DNA from 3 places in the Staphylococcus lloydii genome. Region 3 is predicted to be linked to each of the others. Evidence: riboswitches for the same ligand, from Rfam matches in the RefSeq annotation. Region 3 holds a riboswitch; each other region holds the start of a gene.
The links. A riboswitch is a leader RNA that binds a small molecule or an ion and turns the genes downstream of it on or off. The one in region 3 is predicted to bind S-adenosylmethionine.
Positions count from the first base shown of each region.

Region 1: another riboswitch for S-adenosylmethionine. It lies ahead of ISP08_RS09355 (methionine ABC transporter ATP-binding protein); the one in region 3 lies ahead of metX (homoserine O-acetyltransferase MetX).
Region 2: another riboswitch for S-adenosylmethionine. It lies ahead of metK (methionine adenosyltransferase); the one in region 3 lies ahead of metX (homoserine O-acetyltransferase MetX).

Region 1 is NZ_CP064056.1:1,925,943-1,936,646, reverse strand. Features, by position in the region: gene ISP08_RS09400 (GNAT family N-acetyltransferase) at 1-324, opposite strand, end outside; gene ISP08_RS09395 (organic hydroperoxide resistance protein) at 620-1,045, opposite strand; gene aroD (type I 3-dehydroquinate dehydratase) at 1,227-1,940, shown strand; gene ISP08_RS09385 (nitroreductase family protein) at 2,007-2,546, shown strand; gene ISP08_RS09380 (thioredoxin family protein) at 2,843-3,163, opposite strand; gene ISP08_RS09375 (arsenate reductase family protein) at 3,310-3,663, shown strand; gene gcvH (glycine cleavage system protein GcvH) at 3,813-4,193, shown strand; gene ISP08_RS09365 (toprim domain-containing protein) at 4,367-4,759, shown strand; gene ISP08_RS09360 (thioredoxin family protein) at 4,756-5,058, shown strand; SAM riboswitch class I at 5,110-5,218, shown strand; gene ISP08_RS09355 (methionine ABC transporter ATP-binding protein) at 5,302-6,327, shown strand; gene ISP08_RS09350 (methionine ABC transporter permease) at 6,320-7,015, shown strand; gene ISP08_RS09345 (MetQ/NlpA family ABC transporter substrate-binding protein) at 7,034-7,843, shown strand; gene sufC (Fe-S cluster assembly ATPase SufC) at 8,212-8,973, shown strand; gene sufD (Fe-S cluster assembly protein SufD) at 9,070-10,377, shown strand; gene ISP08_RS09330 (cysteine desulfurase) at 10,498-10,704, shown strand, end outside.
Region 2 is NZ_CP064056.1:1,085,254-1,095,957, reverse strand. Features, by position in the region: gene ISP08_RS05365 (nuclease-related domain-containing protein) at 1-787, opposite strand, end outside; gene metK (methionine adenosyltransferase) at 881-2,077, opposite strand; SAM riboswitch class I at 2,186-2,305, opposite strand; gene pckA (phosphoenolpyruvate carboxykinase (ATP)) at 2,459-4,051, shown strand; gene ISP08_RS05350 (alpha/beta hydrolase family protein) at 4,102-4,896, opposite strand; gene ytkD (RNA deprotection pyrophosphohydrolase) at 4,880-5,356, opposite strand; gene yidD (membrane protein insertion efficiency factor YidD) at 5,412-5,654, shown strand; gene menC (o-succinylbenzoate synthase) at 5,644-6,648, opposite strand; gene menE (o-succinylbenzoate--CoA ligase) at 6,661-8,058, opposite strand; gene ISP08_RS05325 (helix-turn-helix transcriptional regulator) at 9,735-10,550, shown strand; gene ISP08_RS05320 (DegT/DnrJ/EryC1/StrS family aminotransferase) at 10,594-10,704, opposite strand, start outside.
Region 3 is NZ_CP064056.1:12,857-23,560, forward strand. Features, by position in the region: gene serS (serine--tRNA ligase) at 1-1,187, shown strand, start outside; gene ISP08_RS00055 (AzlC family ABC transporter permease) at 1,387-2,082, shown strand; gene ISP08_RS00060 (AzlD domain-containing protein) at 2,079-2,408, shown strand; SAM riboswitch class I at 2,518-2,617, shown strand; gene metX (homoserine O-acetyltransferase MetX) at 2,678-3,646, shown strand; gene ISP08_RS00070 (DUF2232 domain-containing protein) at 3,843-4,754, shown strand; gene ISP08_RS00075 (DHH family phosphoesterase) at 4,770-6,734, shown strand; gene rplI (50S ribosomal protein L9) at 6,734-7,180, shown strand; gene dnaB (replicative DNA helicase) at 7,211-8,611, shown strand; gene ISP08_RS00090 (adenylosuccinate synthase) at 8,897-10,186, shown strand; gene ISP08_RS00095 (macrolide family glycosyltransferase) at 10,259-10,704, opposite strand, start outside.

The sequences.
Region 1 (10,704 bases), 660 kb from region 3:
AATTAATTGTGTAGCTAATTGTTTACGCTCTTCGATATCATCGGCAATGATAGCCATGTTTTCTAAAAAAAGTTTGTGAGAAAGACCATGGATTTTTATATTACAGAGTGTCGTTGCAGCAATTAATTGTTCATTGGAAAAAGCCCCAATAATAATACAATTACTATTATCTTGAGCTAAGGTAGGCTTTAGATTTTCTTCTGAAGCTAGTTCTAAATCATAAATGCCACATGAAAACACATCTTCACCCTTGTGTAATACATATGTTATAAATTGTTGGTATGTCATTAAATCACTATGCGTTAAAATCCGAAAATGCACCATTGTAGTCCTCCTTCAAAAAGTGGATTATATAGGGAATTAAATATGTGTATAGTTAATGTTATTTTTATAATAAAGGATTAATTATTCAATAGCAATCTTTTATATACATAAAACTTAATAATATTTGGCAATATATATATTTAATACAAATTTATCTTTCGTTTTTAAATTTATTAATGAATTTGCAAGGCTAAATAAAGTTCAAGCGTTACTTTATAAATGCATAAAAAAATACTATAAAAGGCATATGCCTTTTATAGTATTCATTGTTGAATAAACTTAAATTCTCGAATCCTTAGCTTACAACTTCAACGTTTAAATTAACATCGATGTTACCACGAGTTGCTTTTGAATATGGGCAAAATTCATGTGCATCTTGTAAATATTTTTCAGCATCAGTTTGAGATAAAACATCTTTTACTTTTGCATCAATATCAACGCTTAATTTTGGGCTTTCAGCGTCTGGGTCGTCTTCTAATCTAACTGTTAGCGTCACTTCTGGTTCAGCACCACGGACTTTGTTTTGTTTTAAAATTAAGTCAAAAGCACCATTGAAGCAAGAAGCATAACCTGCTGCGAATAATTGTTCAGGGTTCGTACCTTTATCTGCGTCTGCTTGATCTGGAGGGATGACTGCAACGTCTATTGCTTTATCATCAGTTTGAACGTGTCCTTTACGTCCACCTGTATTTGTAGCTTTAGTTTCATAATTAACTGCCATTATAATTCCTCCTTATTTCTAGTTATACGTAAAGTGTACCCCAAATTTTGAAAGTTTAATCATGAGTAATAAAGCCGATTTTTTAATTATATATAAGTAACAATAGTACCGGTAGTTGTAATTATTGTACAACTTAAGCTAAAATATGGCTTATTATATTAAGAAATAGAAGGTGAAAGTCATGACACATGTAGACATTGCTGTAACAATAGCACCAGAAACTAAATTAGACGAAGAAACACTTATTAATTTAAAAAAATATAACGAAGATGTTGATATTGTAGAATTACGAATTGATCAGTGGAATGACATTGATGTTAATTTAATCGATACTATTCAACAACAAATTAAAGATTTAGATAAACGTTTGCTGATTACTTATAGAACTAGTAGTCAGGGCGGGAATGGTCAGTTAAATGGAGATGACTATTATCAAATGCTAAATTCATTAATAAAAGTTAACAATTACGATTTAATAGATATAGAATTTGATAAAAATACTGATAAAGAGATTTTGGCTACCATAATTTCGGCTGCTCAAAATAAAGACTTGGAAGTTGTGCTTTCTTATCATGATTTTGAACAAACACCTAAATTAGACGAATTAAAACATTTATATTATAAAATGCAGTCATTCAGTCCAGATTACATTAAAGTTGCTGTCATGCCTAAAAATAAACAAGATGTCACTAATCTCTTGATGGCAATGTCTGATTCCGCTGATTCAGTTAATCCACGCGTTATAGGTATAGCAATGTCAAAATTAGGTTTGGTGACTAGAACTGCACAAGGTGTCTTTGGTGGTACTGTTTCATATGGTTGTTTAGATACGCCGAAAGCACCGGGACAAATACACGTAAGTGTGTTAAGGGAACAATTAAAAATATACGAGTAATTTGAAAAGAGCACGATTGTATCTTATAATTGAAAATAGTTATCATTAACGAAAGGGCGATAGAGAATGGAACTACAAGATGCAATCGCTAATAGAAGAAGTTGTAAAATATTTAAGAGAGATATGTATATCGATGATGAAGCATTGTATCAAGCTATAAAGCAATCATCTGATGCGCCAAACCATGGCTTAAGAGAACCTTGGCGTGTTGTGCATATCGCTAAAGATAGATTAGGTGATATGAGTAAAGCAATTTCGGATAAGGCATTTCCTCATCAAAAAGATAAACAACAAGATCACTATAATACGGTGACAAAATTGGGCGGTATGTTAGCATTAATCGTTAAAGATGATCCAAGACAAAAAGAAAATTTAGAAAACTATTTAGCTTTTGGTACATTTGCTCAAAATTTAATGTTATTACTACATGAAGCGCATATCGGCACATGTTGGAAAACACCACCATATATTTTCATGCCACAAGTAAGAAAAGAATTTGGCGTCAAAGATGACGAAAGCTTGGTAGGCTTTTTATATCTAACAGATATGCAAGATACTATGCCACATGCGCCGCGTCATACGAATAATATTATTACCAAATTTTAGTTAATCTCTCTTTAATTAATAAATAATCTAGGAAATTACAAATTAGATTAATATAAACTTTAAGCACAAGCGTTATGGACTTAAACGTCCTAGAAATAAGCAGTAGCAATTTATTTTTAATAATAATTGCTACTGCTTTTAGTTTGGATTTTTATTCAAGTTTAACTTTAAATTGCCACGTAATCGTAGTGAGTGCATCTCAAAAATAGTTCCTTTTATACTAAAACAACTCATTTCTAACTGATTAAATCAGTGAAATGAGTTGTTATTTATTACAAGATAGAATTTAGGATAAATTAATTGAATGTTTCAGCTAAGAAAGACTCAACTTGTTCAGGTGATTTAGCATTTGCTGAATGTAAATGCGCTAATTTTTCCCCGTTTTTAAATACTAATAAACTAGGGATACCCATGACATCATTGTCCGCAGCAACATCTTCTAGTTCATCTCTATTTACTGTATACCAGTTGTAATCGTTATATTTTTCTTGTATTGGATCAATCCACATATCCATGGCTTTACAATCTGGACACCAACCAGCTTCGAATTTAACAATTACCGGGTTATCGCTATTTATAGTAGTGTTAAAATCATCATTTGTTTTAATATGTTGCATAACTAGTAACGCTCCTTTTTATAATTTATTAGTTTATATTATAACGAATAATTATAAGTAATTAAAAACTTTAAGCTTAAAATTAGAAGCGTTTTTTATATAATTCTGCTATATTAGTGATAATAACGTATAGGAGGTACAGAAACATGATTAAATTTTACCAATATCCTAATTGTACTACTTGTAAAAAAGCTGCTAAATTTTTACAAGCATATGGTGTTAGTTACGAACCTATTGATATTGTTCAACACACACCAACGAAAAGTGAATTCAAAGAAATTATTGAACGCACTGGCTTAGAAGTAAATAAACTATTTAATACACACGGCGCAAAATATCGTGAGTTAGGGCTCAAAGATAAGTTGGGCTCAATGTCAGATAACGATAAGTTAGACTTATTAGCTGAAAATGGCATGCTTGTAAAACGTCCGTTAGCTATATCTGGGGACAAGGCAACAGTAGGTTTTAATGAAGAAGTTTATAAAGAAACTTGGCTGTAAGCAATAGCTATATTAAATAGGGCGTTTATACACTAGGGCATGTTTATCATTACATGTCGCTTATTGTTTCGTTTTTATTATAAACAGTTGCCATTAAGCATCGTCATATGGCATCATAAAAGTGTAAATTCATATAGGAGGGGATACTTGTGGCAGTACCGAGCGAATTAAAATATTCTAAAGATCATGAATGGGTTAAAATTGAAGGCAATACAGCAACAATTGGTATTACTGAATACGCACAAAACGAACTAGGAGATATCGTTTTTGTTGAATTACCAGAGGTTGACGATGAAATTAATGAAGGAGATACTTTTGGTAGCGTAGAATCAGTTAAAACTGTATCAGAATTATATGCGCCTATTTCAGGTAAAGTCTTAGAAGCAAATGAAGAGTTAGAAGACAGCCCTGAATTTGTAAATGAATCTCCATACGAGAAAGCTTGGATGGTTAAAATAGAAATTACTGATGAAAGCCAATTAGAAAGCTTATTATCAGCTGATCAATATTCAGAAATGATTGGCGAATAATTAAAAAGTTGAACTCCTTGATATTTATATCTAGGAGTTTTTATTATTAGTATAAAATTTATTAAGACTTAGTATATTTTTGGCCGTTTGGCCATAATTTATGTTTAATGATTAAATATATGGTGGAATAGTATAGTAGCGTGTTGATAATTGACTTTGAGAAGGTGGATGTCATGACTATATTAAATAAAGTTATTGTTGTTGAAGGTAAATCGGATAAAACGCAAGTGAAAAAAGTGCTTGATGAACCTGTACAAATAATTTGCACTAACGGTACCATGAGTATTGATAAAATTGATAGTATGATTGAAACACTTTATGATAAACAAGTATTTATCTTAGTTGATTCAGATGATGAAGGCGAAAAAATTCGCAGCTGGTTCAAAAGATATTTAAGTGAAAGTAAACATATAAAGGTAGACAAACAATATTGTGAAGTAGCACGATGTCCCAAACAATATTTATCTAGAATACTAGAAAAAAATGGCTTTATAGTTAAAGATGAAGAGCAGATAGACAAAGCTCAATTAGAAAACATAGCTGAAAGGGTAAGTTTGATAACATGAACGTAACAAAAGAACAACGAGTAAATGTAGAAGAACATTTCAACGAAGACAAACACTTGATTTTCGGATATACACCTACATGCGGCACGTGTAAGGTTTCAGAAAGAATGTTAGATATTGCGAATGATATTTTAAAATTGCCAATAACTAAAATTGATTTGAATTTACATCCTGATTTTAGTCAACAACATGAAATTCAGTCAGTGCCTGTTTTAATGGTAATGTCAAAAGGTTCAGAACTAAAAAGATTATACGCTTTTCAGTCCGTTCCTTATTTGTTAGAAAATTTAAAAAAGTAATTGACGAATCATTAGTGCAATGGTAGGATAAAAAATAATTAAATCATGTAACTCTTATCGAGAGAGGTGGAGGGATGTGCCCTATGAAGCCCGGCAACCGTCTAATTAATAGAAATGGTGCCAATTCACATAAAGTTAAGCTAACTTTAAAAGATGAGAGAGAGTATAAATTGCTTTCTCTATTCTGGATAAGATAGGGGAAGCATTTTTTAGTTTATCGAGCATTACAAGGAGGCAATCGCAATGATTGAGTTAAATCAAATCGTCAAACGTTATAAGACGAAAAAGCAAGAAGTACTTGCTGTCGATCATGTTGATTTAAACATAGAAACTGGCTCAATTTTTGGCGTGATTGGTTTTTCAGGAGCGGGAAAAAGTACTTTAGTTAGACTTTTAAACAATTTAGAAGAGCCAACATCAGGTGATGTCATTATTGATGGTGACAATATAGGACAGTTGTCTAAATCGGCATTACGCCAAAAACGTCAAAAAGTAAGCATGATATTTCAACACTTTAATTTGTTATGGTCTAGAACCGTATTAAACAATATTACATTTCCTTTAGAAATTGCTGGCGTATCACGCCAACAAGCTAAAAAGAGAGCTAAGGAATTAATTGAGCTTGTAGGCTTGCAGGGAAGAGAGAATGCATATCCTTCGCAGCTTTCAGGTGGGCAAAAGCAACGTGTCGGCATTGCGCGCGCACTTGCAAATGAGCCAACGGTATTACTTTGTGATGAGGCGACAAGTGCATTAGACCCTCAAACGACAGACGAAATTCTTGATCTTTTGTTGAAAATAAAGGAACAAAGCAATATAACAATCGTAATAATCACTCATGAAATGCATGTGATTCGTCGCATTTGCGATGAAGTGGCAGTAATGGAAAATGGACGAGTGATTGAACAAGGGACAGTTAATGATGTGTTCGAACACCCGAAACATCAAGTGACAAAACGCTTTGTTAAAGACGATTTGAATGATGATTTTGATGAATCTATCGATGAATTAAATACATTACAACCTGGAGATTACATAGTTAGACTAAACTTTGTAGGTAATAATACGACTGAACCAATCGTTTCATATATAACTAAAACGCATAATATAGATGTGAATATATTAGAAGCAAATATTAAAAATAGTAAAAATGGTTCAATTGGATTTTTAGTATTACATTTGCCAAATGTAGGTACTGAACAATTCGACACTTTCAAAGAAAACTTAGAGTCACAACATGTATCAGTGGAGGTGTTACGTCATGGGTAAGTCATTTGGAGAAATTGTGCAAGAAATGATAACAATGCCAAATGTCCAATGGTCTGAAGTTTGGCAAGCAACATATGAAACGTTATACATGACAGTGATTTCAACTATTTTTGCGTTTGTTTTCGGTATTATTTTAGGGGTACTATTATTCCTCTCTGCAAGAAGTAACTCTAAAACTGCGAAAGTGTTTTATTCAATAGTGTCATTTATTGTTAACTTATTTAGAGCGATACCATTCATTATTTTAATTTTGCTACTAATTCCATTTACAAGCATCGTCTTAGGGACAATTAGTGGACCGTCTGGTGCATTATCAGCATTAATCATAGGTTCAGCACCATTCTATGCTAGATTAGTTGAAATAGCATTCAAGGAAATTGATAAAGGTGTTATTGAAGCGGCATGGTCTATGGGAGCCAATACTTGGACTATTGTAAGAAAAGTATTATTACCAGAAGCAATGCCTGCATTGGTTTCAGGTATCACTGTCACTGCAATTGCCTTAGTTGGTTCAACTGCAATAGCAGGTGTTATAGGTGCAGGAGGATTAGGGAATTTAGCATATTTAACAGGATTTACGCGTAACCAAAATGATGTCATCTTAGTATCAACAATTTTAATTTTAATCATAGTATTTATTATCCAATTCATTGGTGATTGGGCTACAAATAAAATCGATAAAAGGTAAAACGAAAGGGGACTTAACATGAAGAAGTTTTTAAGTTTAGCGTTAGTTGCAATCTTAGCAGTTGTATTAGCCGCTTGTGGTAAAGGCGGAGATGATAAAAAAATCACAGTAGGTGCATCACCATCACCACATGCTGAAATTTTAGAAAAAGCTAAACCTTTATTAAAAGATAAAGGTTATGATTTACAAATTAAAACAATCAACGATTACACAACACCTAACAAATTGTTAGATAAAGGTGAAATCGATGCTAACTATTTCCAACACACACCATATTTAAACACTGAGAAAAAAGACAAGCATTATAAAATTGAATCAGCTGGTGATGTTCACTTAGAACCTATGGCTGTTTATTCAAAAAAATATAAAAGCTTAAAAGACTTACCAAAAGGCGCTACAGTTTATGTTTCAAATAACCCAGCTGAAGAAGGCCGTTTCATTAAATTCTTCAAAGATGCTGGATTAGTTAAAATTAAAAAAGGCGTGAAAATTGAAGACGCTAAATTTAGCGATATTGTAGAAAACAAAAAAGATATTAAATTCAACAATAAACAATCAGCTGAGTACTTACCTAAGATTTATCAAAATCAAAAAGCTGACGCAGTAATCATTAACTCAAACTTTGCTATCGACCAAAAATTAAGTCCACGTAAAGATTCGATCGCTTTAGAAAAATCTAAAGACAATCCTTATGCTAACTTAATTGCAGTTAAAGAAGGTCACAAAGATGATAAGAAAGTTAAAGCTTTAATGGAAGTTTTACACTCTAAAAAAATCAAAGATTACATTAATAAAAAATATGACGGCGCGGTTGTGCCAGCTAAATAATAAAGAAAAAAACTCCCTATCCTCTGGAAAGGGAGTTTTTTATAAGATTTCACTTCTATAAAAATGAAAACAAATGATAAGATAACTTGTTTTATAACCTTATAAGTTAATCTTATAGTTTAGCAAAAAGGTCCATATAGCTATTGAGAACAAACGTTTAATCATTATCAGTTACTTTCAGAAAGTAAGGCTTAATAAAAATAGTTGCTTTATAATAATTATTATAAAATACTAGTTCAAAAGGTTTATATTAGCTAGTAAGTGCGTTATAATTAGACGATGTAATGCGTTTGCAGTTTTTTGACTGTAGATTAAAATTATTATAAACTAGTTAGGAAAACATATTATTTATTATGGAGGGAATATGTATGCCATCAACATTAGAGATCAAAGACCTACATGTGTCTATTGAAGATAAAGAAATTTTAAAAGGTGTTAATTTAACAATTAATACTGGTGAGATTCATGCAATCATGGGACCAAATGGTACTGGTAAATCAACATTATCATCTGCAATTATGGGTCACCCAAGTTTCGAAGTAACTCAAGGTGAAGTTATTTTAGACGGTGTGAATATATTAGAACTTGACGTTGACGATCGTGCAAAAGCTGGCTTGTTCTTAGCTATGCAGTATCCTTCAGAAATTACAGGTGTTACAAACGCTGACTTTATGCGTTCAGCAATTAATGCTAAACGTGAAGAAGGAGAAGAAATCAATTTAATGCAATTTATCAAAAAATTAGATAAAGAAATGGATTTCTTAGACATCGATCAAGATATGGCACAACGTTATTTAAATGAAGGTTTCTCTGGCGGTGAGAAAAAACGTAATGAAATTCTTCAATTATTAATGTTAGAACCAAAATTCGCAATTTTAGATGAAATCGACTCTGGTTTAGATATCGATGCATTGAAAGTTGTTTCTAAAGGTATTAATGAAATGCGTGGAGATGAGTTTGGTTCATTAATCATCACTCACTATCAACGTCTATTAAACTACATTACACCTGATAAAGTACATGTAATGTTCGGTGGTAAAGTCGTTAAATCAGGCGGACCAGAATTAGCTAAACGTTTAGAAGAAGAAGGTTACGAATGGGTTAAAGAAGAGTACGGTGCTGCAGAATAAGTCTCAACTCATATTAATTTGTATAACTGAATTTTTAATAAGTCAGTTTATCCAAATCAAGGCAACAACTAATCATCTTAATGGGAGGAAAATAGTATGACGACTGAAACTTTGAACATTTCTGAAGCGCAACTTGTTGAATATTCACAAGCCCATAATGAACCTTCTTGGATGACGGAATTACGTAGAGAAGCGTTAAAATTAACTGAAACTTTAGAAATGCCAAAACCAGATAAAACTAAAATAAATAGATGGGATTTTGACTCATTTAAACAATTTGAAACAACAGGTGAAGCGTACAACGATTTAGATGCATTACCTCAAGAAGTTAGAGCAATTATCGATGTTGATAAATCAGAAAACTTAATTATTCAACATAATAATTCATTAGCTTTTACACGTGTTTCTCAATCAGCTGAAAAAGATGGCGTAATTGTAGAAGGCTTATCAGAAGCTTTAGTTAACCATCCTGATTTAGTACAAAAATATTATATGAAAGATGCGGTATCTGTCGATGAACACCGTATTACTGCTTTACACACAGCATTAATGAATGGTGGGGTTTTCGTCTATGTACCTAAAAACGTAGTCGTTGAACACCCAATTCAATATGTCGTATTACACGATGATGAAAATGCTAGTTTTTATAACCACGTTATTATAGCTACTGAACAAAGTGCCGAAGTAACTTACGTTGAAAACTATCTTTCAAATGCAAGTGGTGAAGGTAACCAACTTAATATCGTATCAGAAGTAATTGCTGGGCCTAACTCAAATATTACTTACGGTTCAGTTGACTATTTAGATAAAGGCTTTACTGGACATATTATTCGTAGAGGTACTGCAGATGCAGATGCTACGATTAATTGGGCATTAGGCTTAATGAACGAAGGTAGCCAAATTATTGATAATACAACTAATTTAGTAGGTGACCGTTCAACAAGTGAATTAAAATCAGTTGTAGTAGGTACTGGTGATCAAAAAGTAAACCTTACTTCTAAAATCGTTCAATATGGTAAAGAAACAGACGGTTACATTTTAAAACATGGTGTTATGCGTGAAAATGCATCATCTGTATTTAATGGTATTGGTTATATCAAACACGGTGGTACAAAATCAATCGCGAACCAAGAGTCTCGTGTATTAATGTTGTCTGAAAATGCACGTGGAGATGCTAACCCTATCTTATTAATTGACGAAGATGATGTTGAAGCAGGACATGCTGCATCTGTTGGCCGTGTTGATCCAGAACAACTTTATTATCTAATGAGTCGCGGTATCTCACAAAGAGAAGCTGAAAGACTTGTTATTCACGGTTTCTTAGACCCTGTTGTTAGAGAATTACCGATTGAAGATGTTAAACGTCAATTACGTGAAGTAATCGAATTAAAAGTAAACAAGTAATAAACCTTAGCACAGTCACTTATAATAAAGTGATTGATATAAATATGTATGAAGTGCATTTGAGTAACTTCAACTAAGGTCTAATCAGAGATTCTTAATTAAGAAAGGTCTGTGGGTAATGTGACCGAATCATTAAATGTTCAAGAAATTATTAAAGACTTTCCTATTTTGAACCAACAAGTTAATGGGAAACGTCTCGCTTATTTGGATACTACAGCAACAAGTCAAACGCCCGTGCAAGTATTAAACGTACTTGACGAGTATTATAAAAAATATAATTCTAACGTTCATCGTGGTGTACACACATTAGGTTCATTAGCTACTGAT
Region 2 (10,704 bases), 1.1 Mb from region 3:
TGCTACTTGAAGATTGCGCATAATTAGATATTGTCACTGCACCTTCATTCTTAGGATTGAAATAAAGAATAGTTGTAGGTGTATATTTTAAGTCTAATTGACGTTGTAAATCTCCAGCTAATTTTTCAACCGCTTCTAAGTGTGTTGAATAATTTACAAATGATAGCGAACTTTTATCATCATTTTGGTCTAAAACTAACGTTTGTGGTTCATTTTTATCTAAATCAAGTGTGTCAAATACTTGTGACATCATTGGTTGTTCTTCAAATTGTTGACCACTAATGCCACTAAATACGTGGCCTTTTAATAATTGTGAATCTATAAGGTATAAACCAGTACGTGTTAATACTAAATGACTAATACGTTGTGCATCATTGAATTCATTTCTTGGTAAAAAGATATTTGCCATAATGTGCATATCTTCAGGACGAATTCGTTTTTCGTTTACTAAACGTTCACGTATACCGATAAGTCTCATATCAGTAACATATTCACTATGATTTTTAGAGAATAATTTTAATGCATCAATTTCTCTATCTTTAGAATTAACTGTTGCCTCATATTCTTCTTGTTGTTTCGTAACAGTCTTCTTATTTTTTATTCTTTCTTTTTCTAATTCCTCTGCGTGTTCATCATTCAATTTTTGTTGTTTTGATTGGTATTGTTCTTCTATTTTTTGTTGTGCTTTTTTCTTACTTTTTAAAGCTATTAAAAATAGTATGAAACAAACAATTGCTATCACGATAGCTACAATCAAACCAATTTGAATTGGTCCAAATGAATTCATAACAATTTCGCTCCTTTATATATCATTATCTCCATTATAATAAAAATTGTTTAATCATTCGATAAAAATACTAATAAAGTTATCACAAAGTGATTATAAACTAACTGCATCTTTTAAGACGTTAACTTTATCTAATTTTTCCCAAGGTAATAATACATCAGTACGACCAAAATGACCGTATGCTGCTGTTTGTTTATAAATGGGTTGTTTTAAGTCTAACATTTTAATAATGCCTGCAGGTCGTAAGTCAAAATGAGTTCTTACCGCTTCGACTAATTCCGTTTCGCTTACTTTACCAGTACCAAATGTATCAATTGAAATAGATACTGGTTCAGCAACACCAATTGCATATGCAAGTTGTACTTCACATTTATCTGCTAAATCAGCTGCAACGATATTTTTAGCAACGTATCTCGCTGCATATGCCGCTGATCTGTCTACTTTTGTTGGGTCCTTACCACTAAAGCATCCTCCACCATGACGTGCATATCCACCGTATGTATCTACGATAATCTTTCTACCTGTTAAACCTGCATCGCCTTGAGGTCCACCTATAACAAAACGACCCGTTGGATTAATATAAAATTTCGTATTTTCATCTAATAATTCTTTAGGAACAGTTGGATAAATAACATGTTCTTTAATATCATCTTGTATTTGAGAAAGTTCTGTGTCATCAGCGTGTTGTGTAGAAACTACAATTGTATCAATGCGGTGAGGTTGATCATTTTCATCATACTCAACTGTAACTTGCACTTTGCCATCTGGACGTAGATATTTAATGATGTCATCTTTACGGACATCAGATAAACGTTTAGCTAATTGATGTGATAAGAAAATTGGTAAAGGCATATAAGTATCTGTTTCTTTCGTTGCATAACCAAACATTAAACCTTGATCTCCAGCACCTGTAGCTTCAATTTCCTCTTCAGAAATATCATTTCTGTATTCTAAAGCGGTATCTACCCCTTGTGCGATGTCTGCAGATTGTTCATCAATAGCAGTTAAAACAGCCATTGTTTGACTGTCATAACCATATTTAGCACGTGTATAACCAATGTTTTTAATCGTTTCACGAACTACTTTTGGAATGTCTACATAAGTCTTAGTCGAAATTTCACCTGAAATAAGCGCCATACCTGTAGTAACTGTCGTCTCACACGCCACCCTAGCATTCGGGTCGTCTTTTAATATTTCGTCTAAAATTGCATCAGAAACTTGGTCCGCAATTTTGTCTGGGTGTCCTTCTGTAACTGATTCTGAAGTGAATAATCTTCTATTGTATGTCATAATTTGCTCCTTTAGTTATTAAATTACGAAAATTCTCTTTTGTGAGCTTAATAAAAAAAGAGCCTTCATCACTACAAAAATAGAGAGAAGGCTCAATACGTCCATTCGCTCTTATCGTTCAGACGGTATTTGTCTGCAAACGGTTTGGCACCTTCCTTCTTTAAATGAATAAAGAAGAGGTTGCTGGGCTTCACTGGGTCCATGTCCCTCCGCCTCTCAGGATAAGAGAATCCGTTAGTAACTATACTACCTAAACTACATAGTAATGTCAATTTTACAAAATCCCAAATTTTATAATAATTTTTATGGCATAATAGAGTGATTATGTTATACTCGTTTATTGTAAAGGCTTACATAAAAATAGCGTTGGAGGGATTAAGTATGGCGATAGATACGTATACTTACACTAGTAAACTGGAAAACATTTTAAATAAAACAACTTCTTTATTTCAATTATCAACAACAGAATTGTACTACAAGATGTTGGAAAACAACGAAGGCGAATTGACTGAACTTGGTGCCATTAATGCCAGAACCGGCAAATATACTGGTCGTTCACCGAAAGATAAATTTATAGTCAGCGAACCTTCTTATAAAGATGATATTGATTGGGGTAATATCAACCAACCTATTGATGAAACAACGTTTTTAAATCTATATAACAAAGTATTAGATTATTTAGAAGAACGTGACGAATTATACATTTTTAATGGTTACGCAGGTAGTGACGAGGATTCACAATTAAACCTTACAGTTGTCAATGAATTATCTTGGCATAACTTATTTGCACAAAATATGTTTATTAAACCTGATACTAAAGAAGAAGCTGAAGAAATCAAAGCAGATTTCACAATTGTTTCTGCACCTAGATTCAAAGCAGATCCAGCAGTTGATGGAACTCATTCTGAAACATTTATTATTACTTCGTTTAAACATAAAGTTATCTTAATCGGTGGTACTGAATACGCTGGTGAAATGAAAAAAGGTATTTTCTCAGTTATGAATTACCTATTACCTAAAGATAAGATTATGAGTATGCATTGTTCAGCCAATGTAGGTGAAAAAGGTGATGTAGCATTATTCTTCGGTTTATCTGGCACTGGTAAAACGACTTTATCTGCAGACCCTACACGTAAATTAATTGGTGATGATGAACACGGTTGGAATGATAATGGTATCTTTAATATCGAAGGCGGATGTTACGCTAAAGCCATTAATCTTTCTAAGAAAAAAGAACCTCAAATATACGACGCGATTAAATATGGTACTATTTTAGAAAATGTTGTAGTCGATAACGATGGCGACATCGATTTTGATGACAATTACTACACAGAAAACACACGTGCAGCATATCCCATCGATCATATTGATAACATTGTTAAACCATCTAAAGCTGCACACCCAAATACCATTATCTTCTTAACTGCAGATGCTTTTGGTGTATTACCACCTATTTCAAAATTAACTAAAGATCAAGCAATGTATCATTTCTTAAGTGGTTTCACTGCTAAACTTGCAGGTACTGAACGTGGTATTACAGAACCGGAACCGTCATTCTCAACATGTTTTGGCTCACCTTTCTTACCATTAGATGCTAAAGTTTATTCTGACATCTTAGGTGAATTGATTGATAAACATGAAGTTGATGTTTACTTAGTTAATACTGGTTGGACTGGCGGTAAATACGGCGTTGGTCGTCGTATTAGTCTATCTTATACGCGTCAAATGGTTAATCAAGCTATTACTGGAGAATTAACTGAAGCTGAATATACTACAGATGACACATTTGGTTTAAACATTCCAGTTAGTATTGAAGGTGTCCCTCAAACACTTTTAAATCCTATGAATGCATGGGACGATCAACAAGCTTATAAAGAACAAGCTAACGATTTAATCGAACGTTTCAATCAAAACTTTGAAAAATTCGGTGAAGAAACAGCTGAACTTGCTAAAAAAGGCGGCTTTAAAAAATAATATCTATTTAAAAACAAGGCTATGAGTAATCTCATAGCCTTGTTTTAATTTTATTCAACATCGTAATTATCTTTTAGTTGATTATTTTCGATATCCGTCATCCATTGCTTCAGTTGATTTAATACTTTTGTTAATGCAAAAGGTCTCGGCACATGCCCTTCTCGTTGTTGATAAACTGTGCGATGCACAGCACCGATTTCTGTTAAAGATTGTGCTAAAAATTGTGCTTGTTGAATACCAACTTGTTGATCTTGATAACCATGAATAATTAATATAGCTGGTGCATCATGCGTGATATGCTTAATAGCATCTCTTTTATCATAAGCCTCAATATCTTTTTTCGGATGCCCTACCATTCTACGCAACATGCCTCTTAAATCAACTCGTTCTTGATACATCAAATGAATATCAGAAACTCCCCCCCATATAATATAACTATGTACAGGTAAATCTTGAAAAGTTAATAAACCTTGTAAACCTCCACGTGAAAAACCAATCATATGGACAAAAGCATGCGGATATTGATGAGTCAAAATTGACAGTAACTGTGTAACATCATTTAAATCATCGCCATAAAAATCATCTTTTCCTTCACTACCATTATTGCCTCGATAATATGGCGCAATGACTAAAGTGTGCGGATCAACAAACTGCAATAAGCGAGCCGCTCTTACTTTACCTACTTGACCTTTTCCACCTCGCAAATACATAACTATGCGTGTAACTTCATCCTTTGGTATTCCCATAAGGCCTTTAACATGTAAACCATCTACCTCGTAAGTTATTTCGTCAAATACATGTGTCGTTACATCAATTGGCATACGCTTTTTACTTATAATATCCAAGTTCAATCACCCGTTCTAAACATTTTAAGATTGCTGTGTCTTTAATTAAGAAACTTTGTTGTTGTTCAGGTATATCTGTAACTTTGCGATAAAGCTTTGGTCCATTTGTCTCTAAATAATCTCCCTTATTTTCCAAATAATCAATGTGAGCAACATATACATCTTTATAAAAACTAGGCAAATTTTGTCTAGCAACATAATATTGTGCTATGTAATGAAGTTCAGTCGCAACTGCACCTGTCTCTTCATTTAGTTCTCGCTCGGCAGCAGCTAAAGAACTTTCATTTTGCTCAATTTTACCCCCAGGGAACTCTATGCCTCTAATGTCATGTTGGGTAAATAATAATTTATCGTTATAAATTGGTATAATTAAAACATGCTGACCATTAGCCTCTTCTTTATCTGTTGTATAGTTAAGAAATACTTCGTTATTATCTTTATCTAAATACTTAATAGTCATCAGACACCTCAAAATATGTTAAAATATTAATGTTTAAAGCTCCATTGGAGGTCACATTATGAAAAAAGTTTTATTATTTATTATTTATATTTATCAAAAATTCATCTCGCCTTTAACGCCTGCAACTTGTCGTTTCTATCCTACTTGTTCAGCATATACTAAAGAAGCAATAGAAGTCTATGGTCCATTTAAAGGTGGATGGTTAGGATTAAAACGTATTTTGAAATGTCATCCATTTCACAAAAGTGGTTTTGATCCAGTTCCTTTAAAAAAAGAACACAAAGATACTAATAAATAGGCGATAATTTTGCCACATCGACTACTGGAGGGTTAAACACTAACCTTCCATTTTTTAATATGCCCATATCTTCAACGACATCATTTTCAAAATAAAATCCTGAAGGTGTGATATCACTCGTGTAAGTAGCATATTGAGCAAGCATAGCTGTAAAATATCTACTTAATCCATATTCATACATGCCACCTATTACAGTTTTTACATTTAACTGTTCTAAGCTGTTGATAATATCCATTACTTTATCAATGCCACCTAAGCGAAACGGTTTAAGGATAACCACTTTAATATTATGTTTATTTATCGCATTTTCAATATTGTTGAGCGCTATAGCTTTTTCATCTAAAGCAATATCCAACTGAGCAGTAATCCCCGATGCATCTAAAGTTTGCAAAGCTTTAAATGGTTCCTCAACATAAATAACATTATATTGTGCTATTTGTTCAAGTAAATCAACATCATTTAATGATAAAGATTCATTAGCATCAATCGCAATATTAAAATCGAATGGTAACGTTGCTAACTTATCTAAATCATGCAAAATGTGCGTTGACCATTTTAACTTTATTCGTTCGGGTTTTGTATCAACAAGTTGTCTATATTTATGATTATTTAAACCACTAACGGTTGCACCATAGCCTACTGTCAGAGTCTGTAGATTGTTAAACATTTGATAGCAAGCCATGATTATCGTACTTCTAGCTGCTGGATAATGTTCAAATTGCGTTAAAGTTTGTTTAATCTCGTCAAAAGAGTTTACTGTCAGACCTCGTACTTCTTCATACCACTCTTTTATTTTACTTATAACAACATCTATCGTTTCATCAAAATACCAATCTGTTTCAAAGGCGTTACATTCCCCATAATAACTTTCATTGTTGTCCGTCGTCAGTTTAATAATTAACGCCTTACGTTCAGACAAAGTAATTTTAGGCGTAATAATGGGTTGTTTAAAGTTTTCATTATAATCATAAAACTCTAAATTAATAATTTTCAATTGAGTAGCTCCTTAATAACCAGTAATTTTACCTCTTTGTAATTTACCTGTAGATGTATATGGCAACTGTTCTACGCGTTCAAAATTTTTCGGTACTTTGTATTTAGCTAAATTATCCATTAGGAAATGATGTAAAAGATTATGATCTACATCTCTATCAGCCACATAGTATAAATAAGGCACATGGCCCCATGTAGCATCTTCAATGCCAATACACATTGCGTCTTTAATGCCAGCATAATATTTTGCTTTCGACTCAATTTCATATGGATAGATATTTTCTCCACCGCTTATTATTAAGTCTTTTCTACGGTCATAAACCATTACGTAACCTTGTTCATCAATCTCTGCTATGTCACCAGTGTTGAAAAATCCATCTTCAAAAACATGCGCTAGATTACTAGGATAAAGATAACCGTTCATCACATTGTTGCCTTTGATTAATAGTTCCCCGTGACCGTTATTATCAGGTTTTGTTATAGCGACTTGCACATTATCACTAGGCTTCCCAACAGTATCATATCGTTCGGCTAACATATCGGGTGAAGCCGTTAAAAATTGCGAACAAGTTTCCGTCATACCAAAGGAATTATATATTGGTAAGTTACATTGTAATGACTTATCAATCAGCTGACGTGATAATTTCGCCCCGCCAAGTAAGATTTTTTCAATATTATATGGTTGAGACAAACCTGCATCAAGTAACCATTGTAATGTTTGCGGTACAAGTGATAGATGTGTAGGCCGTTCTTCACGGATTATGTCTAACATACGTTGCGTATCAAATTTTTGTTCGATACGTACTGTAAATCCTTGTATAATTGCCCTTAAAATAACACTCAATCCTGAAATATGATATATAGGTAACACAGATAACCATACAGTATGATTGTCAAAACCTAAACTTTGTTTGCAACCTTGTGCACTCGCTAAATGGTTAGCAAAAGTTTGAGGCACTGCTTTTTGAGGTCCAGTCGTACCAGACGTGAACATAATGGAAGCGATGTGATTTAAATTAAAATCGGCCTTTTGTGTACCATGATTATTACTTTCTTTAGCAATAATTGCTTGCCCATCTATTATCGTTATGCCTTCTAAGTCTAGTTCTAGCGTTGCAACAATTGTGTCGACATCGATTGAGTCCATTTGATTTAAAATTTCTTGTTTGGTTAGTCTAGTGTTGACCATTGCTAATTCAATTCCAGCTATCCATGCAGCATTAATTAATATGATAGCATCTATACTATTGTTAATATATAACCCGATTCTAGTTCTGTTCAGTTCAACTAAATTATTAGCTACTTTTAAAGCCCTGTTATAACATGCTTTAAAAGTTAATTGTGTATTCCCATCATCGATGAAAATTTTATCGCCTTTGTTTTTAGCTTGTTGTTCTAACCAAAATTCCACTTTAACATTCCTCCATATCACTTATATTATAACTGTTTTAAATATAATGCGCAGTGGTTAAATTTTTATAATTTTATGTCCGTTGACACAAAAAAAGCACTCTAACTACTGGTATATCGTCAATAGTTAGAGTGCTTTAACTTAGGTTTATTTATAAGTAATCGTTTATCAATAAACACTAAATAGTTGAGCGTGGTAGTTTGGAAGGTTAACTACCATAACATATGCTAGTTTAATACAATGCGCTACAATTGTAATGAACTATAAAAAATATTAATAAAAATAGCTTAGGAGAAAGCGAATAAAAAAGAGATAAGCACATGTATTCTAGTTGTGTAAAATCCAGCATGCTACTGAAAGTTATCATGATGTTTATGTTCTTACCTCACATTCAATATAGCTTGTATTTGTTCAAATGTATATATGTACAAGCCTATAGGTAAAAAAGAACAATTAAATAGTAAAAAATAAGAAAGAATAATCAAAAAAAGAGAAGCAAGAACATTCTGTTGCTAAATCAAAGTCGCTAATTTGATCTAGCATCTAAGAAAATACTTGCTCCTCCTTCTTACTAGGGAATATATTTTATGAAAATATTTATGTGTTCACCACACAAAATTATTGTAGCATGATTATTCATAGTTTAGTGTCTAAACACAAACTTAGTAAAGAATTGAAATGATAAAGTAAAATTTATATGAATAGCACTAAAAATATAGTTACATGGAAAAAGGACAAAAGACATGATAATAAAATTACGATCACTCTTTGCCCTAATTTCCAAAAAATTATTAGTAGAGGTAAAATGGTGTATCAACACCATAAGCGTATTATACTGTTATTATATCTAAAATGGTTAAATACTTTGAAATAAGTAAAATATGCACTATATATTGTAAAAAACAAGTATTAAATTATGTGTCAGTATGAATTAGACAATTACTACTATTTAAATTTTACATTAGTTAGATTACTCTAGTTGGTTAATAAATATATTCTTATTTTTTACTTAAATGTTATATATTTTTACTAATCACTATATTATATATAAAACCTTAAATTCATTTGCTATACTTCTAACTGTCTTCTATTTATTGTTTTAGGAAGACAAAATGGTTTTTAGTACTATGCTTTCATAATTAAAAATAAACAACATCTGAACTTTTATTGGCTTATTCATACATTCATCTCAGTTCTACCATTAACACCAATAAGCCACTCAGATTATTATTTTTACACTAATCTTTTGATTAGTGTTTTTTTTTCGCTCTTCTCTTCTATTTTTTACTATATATTGTCAATTTTTTTCTAACTTAATGAGTGATATAGCTAAATAGTTAGTAAATTGCTATACTTTATTTAGCTACTTTAATTAACTAGAGTAGTAGTCATTTACTCTATGATATCTTACAGGGATGTTTTTATTCTCTTTAAACTTTTGAATATTCAATTCATATCTCCAAGTGAGCGCTAATTTAATCAATTAGCGCTTTTTTATTAACAATCGAATTTTGCGTACACCATTTACCTTCATGTCTAATATGCATTACAGCCATTAGACGTGTCTGATTTTTACCACTTTAAGTAAATAATTTACAACTTATTGTAAATTTCATAACCTACAAACATGCTATGCTTATATTGTAAAATTATTTTATTATGAAAAGAGAGATACTATGGATTACAATTATCAAATTCACGATTCTGATATTAATATAAAAGATAGCTTCAATAATATTCATATATTTTTTGTATTGTCTGGACATGTATCGTTTTATGACAAAGCTTATCTAGGTAAATTTCAAAAACATGAATTTTTTATACTCGAACCCTATACCTCTCCAAATTTACTTATAAATTCAGGTAAAGTTATAGCTCTAACCATTAATAAATTAAGTTTTAATAGATTTTCACTTTTCGGATGGGATCAACTTTATCTAGATAAATCTAAAATAGAACATTTTATTAAAAGAGAATTTCTCGAAACGGTAATCGCTATTTATGAAAAGGATCAGTTCAATGCTGATATTTGTATTATTAAATTGATTAACTATATACGTTTAGGACAGTATTTTAAAGAAAACACGTTAGAGAACGCAAATCCACTTGTAAAAAAAGTGTTAGATTACGTCAACAATCATTATAAAGAAGATTTATCATTAGCTGAAATTGCAGATAATTTTTTTGTGAATGCAAGCTATCTATCTAGAGTGTTTTCAGAATCAATGAATATCTCTCTAATTAAATATATCAGAAAAATCAAAATATATAGATTAGCTGTCGAAATGTTAACTTCTAATTATAATGACAAATGGAAAGAATACGGTTACCGTTCACATTCTACTTTTTTGAAAAATTTCCACCGTGTTTTTAACATGTCTCCAGATGAATTTATAAAAAAATATAAAACAACACAACCATATAAAGAATCTTTCCCTAACGAACTATACCTTCATTTAAAAGAATTAGCAGCGCAATATGCGATAGATTAAAACAGCCAAAAGTCAAAAGACTTTTGGCTGTTATTTATTAAAGTTAATTATTTTTATATGTTTCAACTACATCTTTTAAAATTTCAATGACTTTGTCTTGTTGTGCTTTTGTTAAATCAGAACTTGAAGGTAAACACACGCCACGTTCAAAAAT
Region 3 (10,704 bases):
TAGATGAAAAACGTCGTCAATTAATTAGTCAATCTGAAGAAATGAAGGCAGAACGTAATAAAGTAAGTGGTGAGATTGCTCAGAAAAAACGTAATAAAGAAAATGCGGATGATGTAATTGCTGCAATGAGAGATTTAGGAGACAAGATTAAACAACTTGATGAACAATTAAATGATGTCGATGAACAATTAACGAATCATTTAGCTACTATCCCTAACTTAATTCACGATGATGTGCCAGTTGGCGATTCAGATGAAGACAATGTCGAGTTAAAACGCTGGGGCACGCCAAGAACATTTGATTTTGAAGCTCAACCTCACTGGGATATAGTGGAAAACTTAAAATTGGTTAATTTTGAACGTGCCGCAAAAGTATCAGGCGCACGTTTCATATTTTTAACTGGCGAAGGCGCACAATTAGAACGTGCATTAATGAACTATATGGTTACTAAACATACGACACAACATGGCTATACTGAAATGATGGTACCACAATTAGTTAATGCAGAATCAATGTACGGCACAGGTCAATTACCTAAGTTTGAAGAAGATTTATTTAAAGTAGAAAAAGAAGGTCTATATACGATCCCAACAGCTGAAGTGCCTTTAACTAACTATTATAGAAATGAAATTATTGGTCCCGATGTCTTACCTGAGAAATTTACAGCACAATCAGCATGTTATCGAAGTGAAGCGGGTTCAGCAGGAAGAGATACAAGAGGTCTAATTCGCTTACACCAATTTGATAAAGTAGAAATGGTACGTTATGAAAAACCTGAAGATTCATGGAATGCATTAGAAGAAATGACGCTTCACGCAGAAGCTATTTTAGAAGAATTAGGATTACCTTATCGTCGCGTGATTTTATGTACTGGAGATATAGGTTTCGGTGCAAGTAAAACTTATGATTTAGAAGTTTGGTTACCAAGCTATGATGACTATAAAGAAATAAGTTCTTGCTCAAACGTTACAGATTTCCAAGCACGCCGTGCAAATATCCGCTTCAAAAGAGATAAAGCATCTAAGCCAGAATTAGTTCACACATTAAATGGTAGTGGGTTAGCAGTAGGTCGTACCTTTGCAGCTATCGTTGAAAACTATCAAAATGAAGATGGCTCAATTACAATTCCTGAAGCACTCGTACCATTTATGGGTGGTAAAACTAAAATAGGTCCAGTAGTTAAATAACCGTAAATTAAAGTAATAACTAGCGTTCCGTCTATGAGATGGAACGCATTTTTAATAGGGTAGGGGAGTCTAGAGGATAGTTGTTTTTAGCATTCCGTTTGTCTAACTTAACACAAACGGAAGACTAACCTTATTGCTCGCTTAAATATTCTGTATTAGACTGTCAATAATATGTTTTCAGGTAGGGGAGGGGTAGTATATGGCTTCGCATTTAACATTTAGGCAAGGTGTTAAAGAATGTGTGCCTACATTATTAGGTTATGCAGGTGTTGGACTTTCTTTTGGCATCGTTGCGGTAGCATCTAAATTTAGTCTGCTAGAAATAGTTTTATTATGCTTACTCGTTTATGCAGGTGCTGCACAATTTATCATTTGTAGTTTAGTGATTGCTGGAACACCTATAACTGCAATTGTGCTTACGACATTTATAGTTAACTCGAGGATGTTTTTATTAAGCATGACATTAGCTCCCCAATATAAAGATTATGGTTGGCTCAATCGTTTAGGATTAGCGACGTTAGTTACAGACGAAACATTTGGCGTCGCCATAACACCTCACTTAAAAGGGGAGAAGATAAATGATCGCTGGTTACATGGACTTAATTTAACGGCATATTTATTCTGGACCGTATCATGTATTGTGGGAGCTATTTTCGGTAAATATATCCATAATCCAGATGCACTAGGTTTAGATTTTGCTATTACTGGTATGTTTATCTTTTTAGCAATTTCACAATTTGAAACTGTACAGCGTTCTCAAATTATGACTTACATCGTATTAATCGTTTGTGTCATCGTAATGATGTTTTTATTTAGTTTATTTATGCCTACATATGTAGCAATTATTTTATCTTCGATACTTGCGGCAACGTTAGGGGTGGTGATGACCAAATGAGTATAACGATACATATGCTAATTATCATCGTTTTATGTGGTGTAGTTACGTGGTTAACCAGAGTTATACCATTTATGTTGATTACACGCGTTCACTTATCAGAGAAAGTCGTAAAATGGCTGTCGTTTATCCCGATTACATTGTTTACTGCACTCATTATCGATGGCGTCATCGAACAACATAGTGGAAAATTCGGTTATACTATTAATGTTCCATTTTTAGTGACAATCATTCCGACAGTTTTAGTGGCGTTCATATCTAAAAGCCTTACAATAACTATTATTGCCGGTATTTTTATTATGGCACTTATACGTTTATTATTTTGATGTTAAGCATTGAAGTAGTAAGCGTTATTCGTTAGAATGAAATTAATAGAAAATTTCGACATCTACAACATTGATGTTTCGAAATGTTAAATCTTATAAATTAAATCAAATCTTATTTTGAGAAGCTAAGGGACTTGGCCCATAGATGCTTCAGCAACCGGCTATAGAGTACGGTGCTAAAACCAACGAAGATATTCGAATGATAAGTAACCATGAACCTTCTTACTTATATCGAGTAAGAGGGTTTTTAAGTTAGTAGGAGGTCAAACATGACAAATTATACTGTGGACACGTTAGAATTAGGACCGTTTGAAACAGAATCAGGTGAAACAATATCAAATTTAAAATTACGTTATGAACATGTAGGCTTCAAAGGTCAACCGCTCGTTTTAGTATGTCATGCTCTGACAGGTAACCATGTGACGTATGGAACGGATGAAAACCATGGGTGGTGGCGCGAAATTATTGATGGTGGTTATATGCCAATTAACGACTACCAATTTCTAACTTTTAATGTTATCGGTAGTCCATTTGGTTCAAGTTCCGCATTAATTGATGATGATTTTCCTTCAAAACTAACTTTAAGAGACGTTGTTCGAGCATTAGAAGTGGGTATAAAAGCGTTAGGGTTTTCCCACATTGATATATTAATCGGTGGTTCACTTGGTGGCATGCAAGCGATGGAATTGTTATACAATAGACAATTTGATGTGAAGAAGGCGGTCATACTTGCCGCTACGGATAAGACTTCCTCTTATAGTCGCGCATTTAATGAAATTGCACGTCAATCAATTCAGTTAGCTGGCAAAGAAGGCATGAGTATTGCGAGACAACTAGGGTTTTTAACTTATCGGTCATCGAAAAGTTATGATAAACGATTTTCACCAGATCAAGTCGTAGCATATCAACGACATCAAGGTAACAAATTTAAAGAGAACTTTAATCGTAACTGTTATTTAACACTCCTGGATGTCTTAGATAGTCATGATATCGATAGAGATCGTACGGACGTTACGGAAGTATTTAAATCTTTAGATACTAAAGTTTTAACAATGGGTTTTACGGATGATTTACTATATCCGGATGACTTGGTACGTGCCGTAGGAGAACGATTTAAGTATCACCGTCATTTCTTTGTGCCTGACAATGTAGGTCATGATGGATTTTTACTTAATTTTAATGATTGGGCACCTAATTTGTATCATTTCTTAAAAGTTTCAAAATTTAAACGTAAATAATGTACGTAAATAAAGCTCTAAATTGACTGTAACAAGTTAATCTAGAGCTTATTTTATTTAAATGATAATTAAAGATTATAGTTATTCATATTATGAATGAAATTTGAGGTAATCAATTGAAATTATCAATAATTGTATAAAATTTCTAAAGAGGTTAGAATAGTAATACAGTCAAAAAGTATGGGAGTGGCAAAATTTGTTTTCAAAAATTGAACCTAAAGCTACTATTTTGAGTATTATCTCACTCATCATCGTTGCTTTAGTCTTACATATATTACCGCCACTTGGTTTTGTATTATGCTTGTTTGCGACAATACCAGGCATTGTACTATGGCATAAATCTAAAGAATCATTTGGATTGGCCGCTGTTATTACAGTAATTTTAACCACTTTGTTAGGTAATATATTTGTATTAAGTGCGATGGTCTTAATATTAATTGTTAGTTTTTTAGTAGGCCAATTATTAAAAGAACGTACATCCAAAGAGCGTATATTATACGTAACTACAACATTTATCAGTATCATCTCATTGGTCGCTTTTATGATTTTACAAGCGTTTAATAAAATACCGACAGTAGATACGCTATTCAAACCATTAAGAACTCAAATGTTACAAACAATTGAGCAGAGTGGTATGCAAAGTGGCTACGAAAATACGATAGGTGAAGGCTTTCGCCAATTTGCAGTCCAACTACCTAGCTTCGTTATTATAACGATATTTCTACTTATTTTAATTAACCTAATTATTACATTTCCAATATTACGCAAATTTAAAGTAGCAACACCAGTTTTTAAACCGTTATTTGCATGGCAAATGAATAAAGTTTTACTTATTTTATACGTTATTACGCTTCTCTGTGTTATGTTTGCGTCTAAAGCGGGTACTTTCCAAAGTATCGTATTGAATTTTGAAATTGTGTTATCATTATGTATGTATTTACAAGGGTTGAGTTTAATACATTTCTTTGGCAAAGCGAAAGGGATGCCAACAGCTTTAACAGTCGTGTTAATGGTTATCGGGACAATTTTAACGCCATTTACACATCTTGTAGCTTTATTAGGGTTTATTGATTTAGCATTTAACTTAAAACGTATCATTAAAAAATAATGTGAGGTGGACAAAATGAACCGTCAATCCACTAAAAAAGCATTAGTTTTACCATTTATCATTATGGCAATTATGGCAGTAGTTTTAGTCGCAGTATGGTTTATTTTCAACCAACTCATTGCTGGTATCGCTGCTGCGGTTTTGATAGTCGTAATTATTATTGCTGCTTTAATGGTAAGGCAAGCTTTACAAAAGATGGACAACTACGTTGATAATTTGAGCGGACACATATCAGCCGGTAGTAATCGAGCAATTAAAAATTTACCAATTGGTATGGTAGTTATTGATGAAAATGAAAATATTGAGTGGATGAACCAATTTATGTCAGAGCGTTTGGATCGCAATGTAATCTCTGATCCAGTAAATGAAGTTTATCCTAATATATTGAAGCAATTAGAAAAAACTGAAGAAATTGATATAGAAGATAAAAATTATCAATATCGTGTAAGGTATTCTGAAAAAGAACATATTTTATATTTCTTTGATATCACTGAAGAAGTTCGCATTAATGAATTATATAACGAATCAAAACCGATTATCGCAACGTTATTTTTAGATAACTATGACGAAATCACACAAAATATGAACGATACACAACGTTCGGAAATTAACTCAATGGTTACGCGTGTCATTAGCCGTTGGGCATCTGAATATGACATCTACTTTAAGCGTTATAGTACCGATCAATTCGTCGCGTATTTAAATCAACATATATTAGATGAAATTGAAGATTCAAACTTTGATATTTTAAGTCAGTTAAGAGAAAAAAGTGTCGGTTACAGAGCGCAACTTACATTAAGTATAGGTGTAGGTGAAGGTTCTGATAGTTTAATCGATCTTGGTGAATTATCACAATCTGGACTAGATCTAGCTTTAGGTCGTGGTGGTGACCAAGTCGCAATTAAAAACCAAAATGGTAACGTACGTTTCTACGGTGGTAAGACTGACCCAATGGAAAAACGTACACGTGTAAGAGCACGTGTCATTTCACATGCACTGAAAGATATACTTATGGAAGGCGATAAAGTTATTATCATGGGACATAAGCGTCCTGATTTAGATGCAATTGGTGCAGCAATCGGGGTATCTCGTTTTGCAATGATGAATAACTTAGATGCACATATCGTGTTAAATGATTCAGATATCGATCCGACATTACGTCGTGTAATGGATTCTATCGATGAAAAACCTGAATTAAAAGAACGTTTTATTACTTCCGAAGAGGCATGGGACAATATGACATCAAGAACGACTGTCGTTATTGTCGATACGCACAAGCCAGAGATGGTTATAGATGAAGATATTTTAAACAAAGCCAATAGAAAAGTTGTTATTGACCACCATAGACGTGGTGAAAGCTTTATTTCTAGTCCGTTACTTGTTTATATGGAACCATATGCTAGTTCAACGGCAGAACTTGTGACAGAATTACTAGAATATCAACCAACAGAACAACGTTTAACACGTTTAGAATCTACTGTAATGTTCGCAGGTATTATCGTGGATACACGTAACTTTACTTTACGTACGGGTTCAAGAACGTTTGATGCCGCAAGCTATTTACGTGCGCATGGTGCCGACACAATTTTAACGCAACACTTCTTGAAAGATGATATCGATACGTATATTAATCGTACAGAATTAATCCGTACGGTAGAATTACAAGATAATGGCGTTGCCATCGCTCACGGTCCAGATGACAAAATATATCATCCTGTTACAGTTGCACAAGCTGCAGACGAGCTGTTAAGTTTAGATGGTGTAGAGGCATCATATGTTGTCGCTAGAAGAGAAGATTCACTTGTTGGTATGTCTGCCCGCTCTCTAGGAGCAGTTAACGTACAATTAACAATGGAAGCACTCGGTGGCGGTGGCCATTTAACAAATGCGGCTACACAACTTAAAGATGTCACGGTCGAAGAAGCGATCGAACAATTACAACAAGCAATAACAGAACAAATGAGTAGGAGTGAAAATTGATGAAAGTAATATTCACACAAAACGTTAAAGGTAAAGGTAATAAAGGCGAAGTCAAAGACGTACCAGTAGGTTACGCTAATAACTACCTTTTAAAAAATAAATTAGCTGTTGAAGCGACACCAGGCAATCTGAAACAATTAGAACAACAAGAAAAAGCAGCTAAAGCAGAACGTCAAAAAGAAATCGATGAAGCTAAACAACTTAAATCAAAATTAGCTGACCTTGAAGTAGAAGTTTCAGCTAAAACTGGTGAAGGCGGCAAATTATTTGGTTCAGTAAGCACGAAACAAATTGCACAAGCTTTACAAGAACAGCATGATATTAAAATTGATAAACGTAAAATGGATTTACCAAGTGGTATCCATGCATTGGGTTATACAAATGTACCGGTTAAATTAGATAAAGAAGTCGAAGGTACGATTCGTGTACACACAATTGAACAATAATTATGGATTGAAATATGAGGTGTAATCGACATGGATGGAATGTATGAACAAAATCAAATGCCCCATAGTAATGAGGCTGAACAATCTGTCTTAGGTGCCATTATCATTGATCCAGAATTAGTCAACTCAACTCAGGAAGTATTACTTCCTGAGTCATTTTATAGGGGTGCACATCAACATATCTTCCGTGCGATGATGAATCTCAACGAAGATAATAAAGAAATCGATGTTGTCACTATAATGGATCAACTGTCACAAGAAGGTCGCTTGAGTGAAGCGGGTGGACCACAATACTTAGCAGAATTATCTAGTAATGTACCGACGACTCGAAATGTACAGTATTATACGGATATTGTGTTTAAGCATGCCTTAAAACGTAAATTAATCCAAGCTGCTGATAGTATTGCAAACGATGGTTATAATGATGAACTTGAATTAGATACAATACTTAACGATGCTGAACGTCGTATTCTTGAACTATCTTCTACACGTGAAAGCGATGGCTTTAAAGATATTAGAGACGTCTTAGGTGACGTTTATGAAAATGCAGAATTACTTGATCAAAATAGTGGTCAAACGCCAGGTATACCTACAGGTTATCGAGATTTAGACCAAATGACGGCAGGGTTTAACCGTAATGATTTAATCATTTTAGCGGCACGTCCTTCTGTTGGTAAGACTGCCTTCGCTCTTAATATTGCTCAAAAAGTAGCAACACATGAAGATCACTTTTCTGTTGGTATATTCTCCCTCGAGATGGGTGCAGACCAACTAGCGACGCGTATGATTTGTAGCTCAGGTAACGTGGATTCTAACCGTCTGCGTACAGGTACAATGACGGAAGAGGATTGGAATAGATTTACGATTGCAGTTGGTAAGTTATCACGTACTAAAATATTTATTGACGATACTCCGGGTATACGAATTACAGATATTCGTTCTAAATGTCGTCGTTTAAAACAAGAACACGGTTTGGATATGATTGTTATTGACTATCTACAACTTATTCAAGGTAGTGGGTCACGTTTTTCAGATAACCGTCAACAAGAAGTATCTGAAATATCACGTACATTAAAAGCGATTGCGAGAGAACTAGAATGTCCTGTTATTGCATTAAGTCAGTTATCTCGTGGTGTGGAACAACGTCAAGATAAGCGACCAATGATGAGTGATATTCGTGAGTCTGGTTCAATCGAGCAAGATGCTGATATTGTTGCGTTCTTATATCGTGATGACTATTATAATCGTGGTGAAGAAGATGAAGACGACGATGATGCAGGGTTTGAACCACAAACCAATGATGAGAACGGCGAAATTGAAATAATCATTGCAAAACAACGTAACGGCCCGACAGGCACAGTAAAATTACACTTCATGAAACAATACAATAAATTCACAGATATAGATTACGCCCACGCAGATTTTGGATAATTAAATAAAAATATTTTTCCGTACAATAAAATGTTATTTTGTTTTATTGTACGGTTTTTAATTGGATTCAGAGATACGCTTGATATAGAAGTATGTATCGAAGTTTTCTTAGTTATTGCTTTTGAATGTTGATAGATCAACACTTTTAGCTCATTAATTGGAGTGTTAGGCTTTACCGAAATTTTAAAATGTGTCCAATTTTAATGTTCGATTTTTGTTTGCATTATGATCATTCTATTGGTAGAATACTTAATGGTTAAACGAGAAAAACTTGGAGGTGCTCATATGTCATCAATCGTAGTCGTTGGGACACAATGGGGAGACGAAGGTAAAGGTAAAATTACAGATTTCTTAGCAGAACAAGCAGATGTTATTGCACGATTTTCAGGTGGAAATAACGCAGGTCACACAATTAAGTTCGATGGAGAAACTTATAAATTACACTTAGTACCGTCTGGTATTTTTTATAAAGACAAATTAGCAGTTATCGGTAATGGTGTTGTAGTGGATCCAGTTGCATTATTAAAAGAATTAGATGGCCTAAATGACAGAGGAGTTTCTACTGATAATTTACGTATTTCAAACCGTGCGCAAGTTATTTTACCTTATCATTTAAAACAAGATGAGTATGAAGAAGAGCGCCGTGGAGACAACAAAATTGGCACAACTAAGAAAGGTATCGGTCCTGCTTATGTAGATAAAGCACAACGTATCGGTATCCGTGTCGCAGATTTATTAAATAAAGAAACGTTTGAAGCACTTTTGAAAGCAAATATTGAATATAAAGATGCTTATTTCAAAGGGATGTTCGGTAAAGAATGCCCATCATTTGATGAAATCTTTGAAGCATATTATGCAGCAGGTCAGCGTTTAGCACCATACGTTACTGATACAGCTAAAGTGTTAGACGATGCATTCGTAGCTGACGAAAAAGTTTTATTTGAAGGTGCACAAGGTGTCATGTTAGACATCGATCATGGTACATATCCATTCGTAACTTCTAGTAACCCTGTTGCTGGTAACGTTACTGTTGGTGGCGGTGTTGGTCCAACATTCGTATCTAAAGTAATTGGTGTATGTAAAGCCTATACTTCTCGTGTGGGTGATGGTCCATTCCCTACAGAATTATTTGATGCTGATGGTGAACACATCCGTGAAGTAGGTCGTGAATATGGTACGACTACAGGACGTCCTCGTCGTGTAGGTTGGTTTGACTCAGTAGTATTACGTCACTCTCGTCGTGCAAGTGGTATTACTGACCTTTCAATTAACTCAATCGATGTCTTAACTGGCTTAGACACAGTTAAGATTTGTACAGCATATGAGTTAGATGGCCAAGAAATCACTGAATACCCAGCTAACTTAAATGAGTTACAACGTTGTAAACCAATTTTTGAAGAATTACCAGGTTGGACTGAAGACGTTACAAGCTGCCGTACTTTAGATGAATTACCTGATAATGCACGTAACTATTTAGAACGTATTTCTGAATTATGTAACGTACGCATTTCTATTTTCTCTGTTGGTCCAGACCGTAATCAAACAAACTTACTTCAACCACTTTGGGAAAAATAAGTTTTAATTAACATAAAGAACCCTGTAAATGACGTTTAACGACGCATCTACAGGGTTTTATTATGTTATTGGTTAATGTTTGTTATAGAAGTCTAAAATGGCTTGTGCGCCTAGTTCATAACCTGGTTGCTTATGAGTTTGTACATTTTTTACTTGTTCAATGTTTTGTTGATAAGTTTGTCGATGAGCTAACATGTCTTTTACAGTGTTTGCTAATTGTTCGGCTGTAATTGAATCTGCATCTAGTTGTTGTCCGATTTTTAAATTTTCTATTTGGTTAGCTACCACTGGCTGATCTGCACTTTGTGGAAATGCAAGTAACGGTACATTTAACATAATAGCTTCGTTTGTGCTATTCATTCCCGCATGTGTTAAGAAAAGATCTGCATGTTGTAACACTTCAACCTGAGGTACATAGTCTTTAATAATAACGTTGTCTGGTATTGTATCGAAATCTTCGGCGTTATTTGTTTTACCAATTGAAACAATAACTGTCGCATCAATATTGGCTAGCGCAG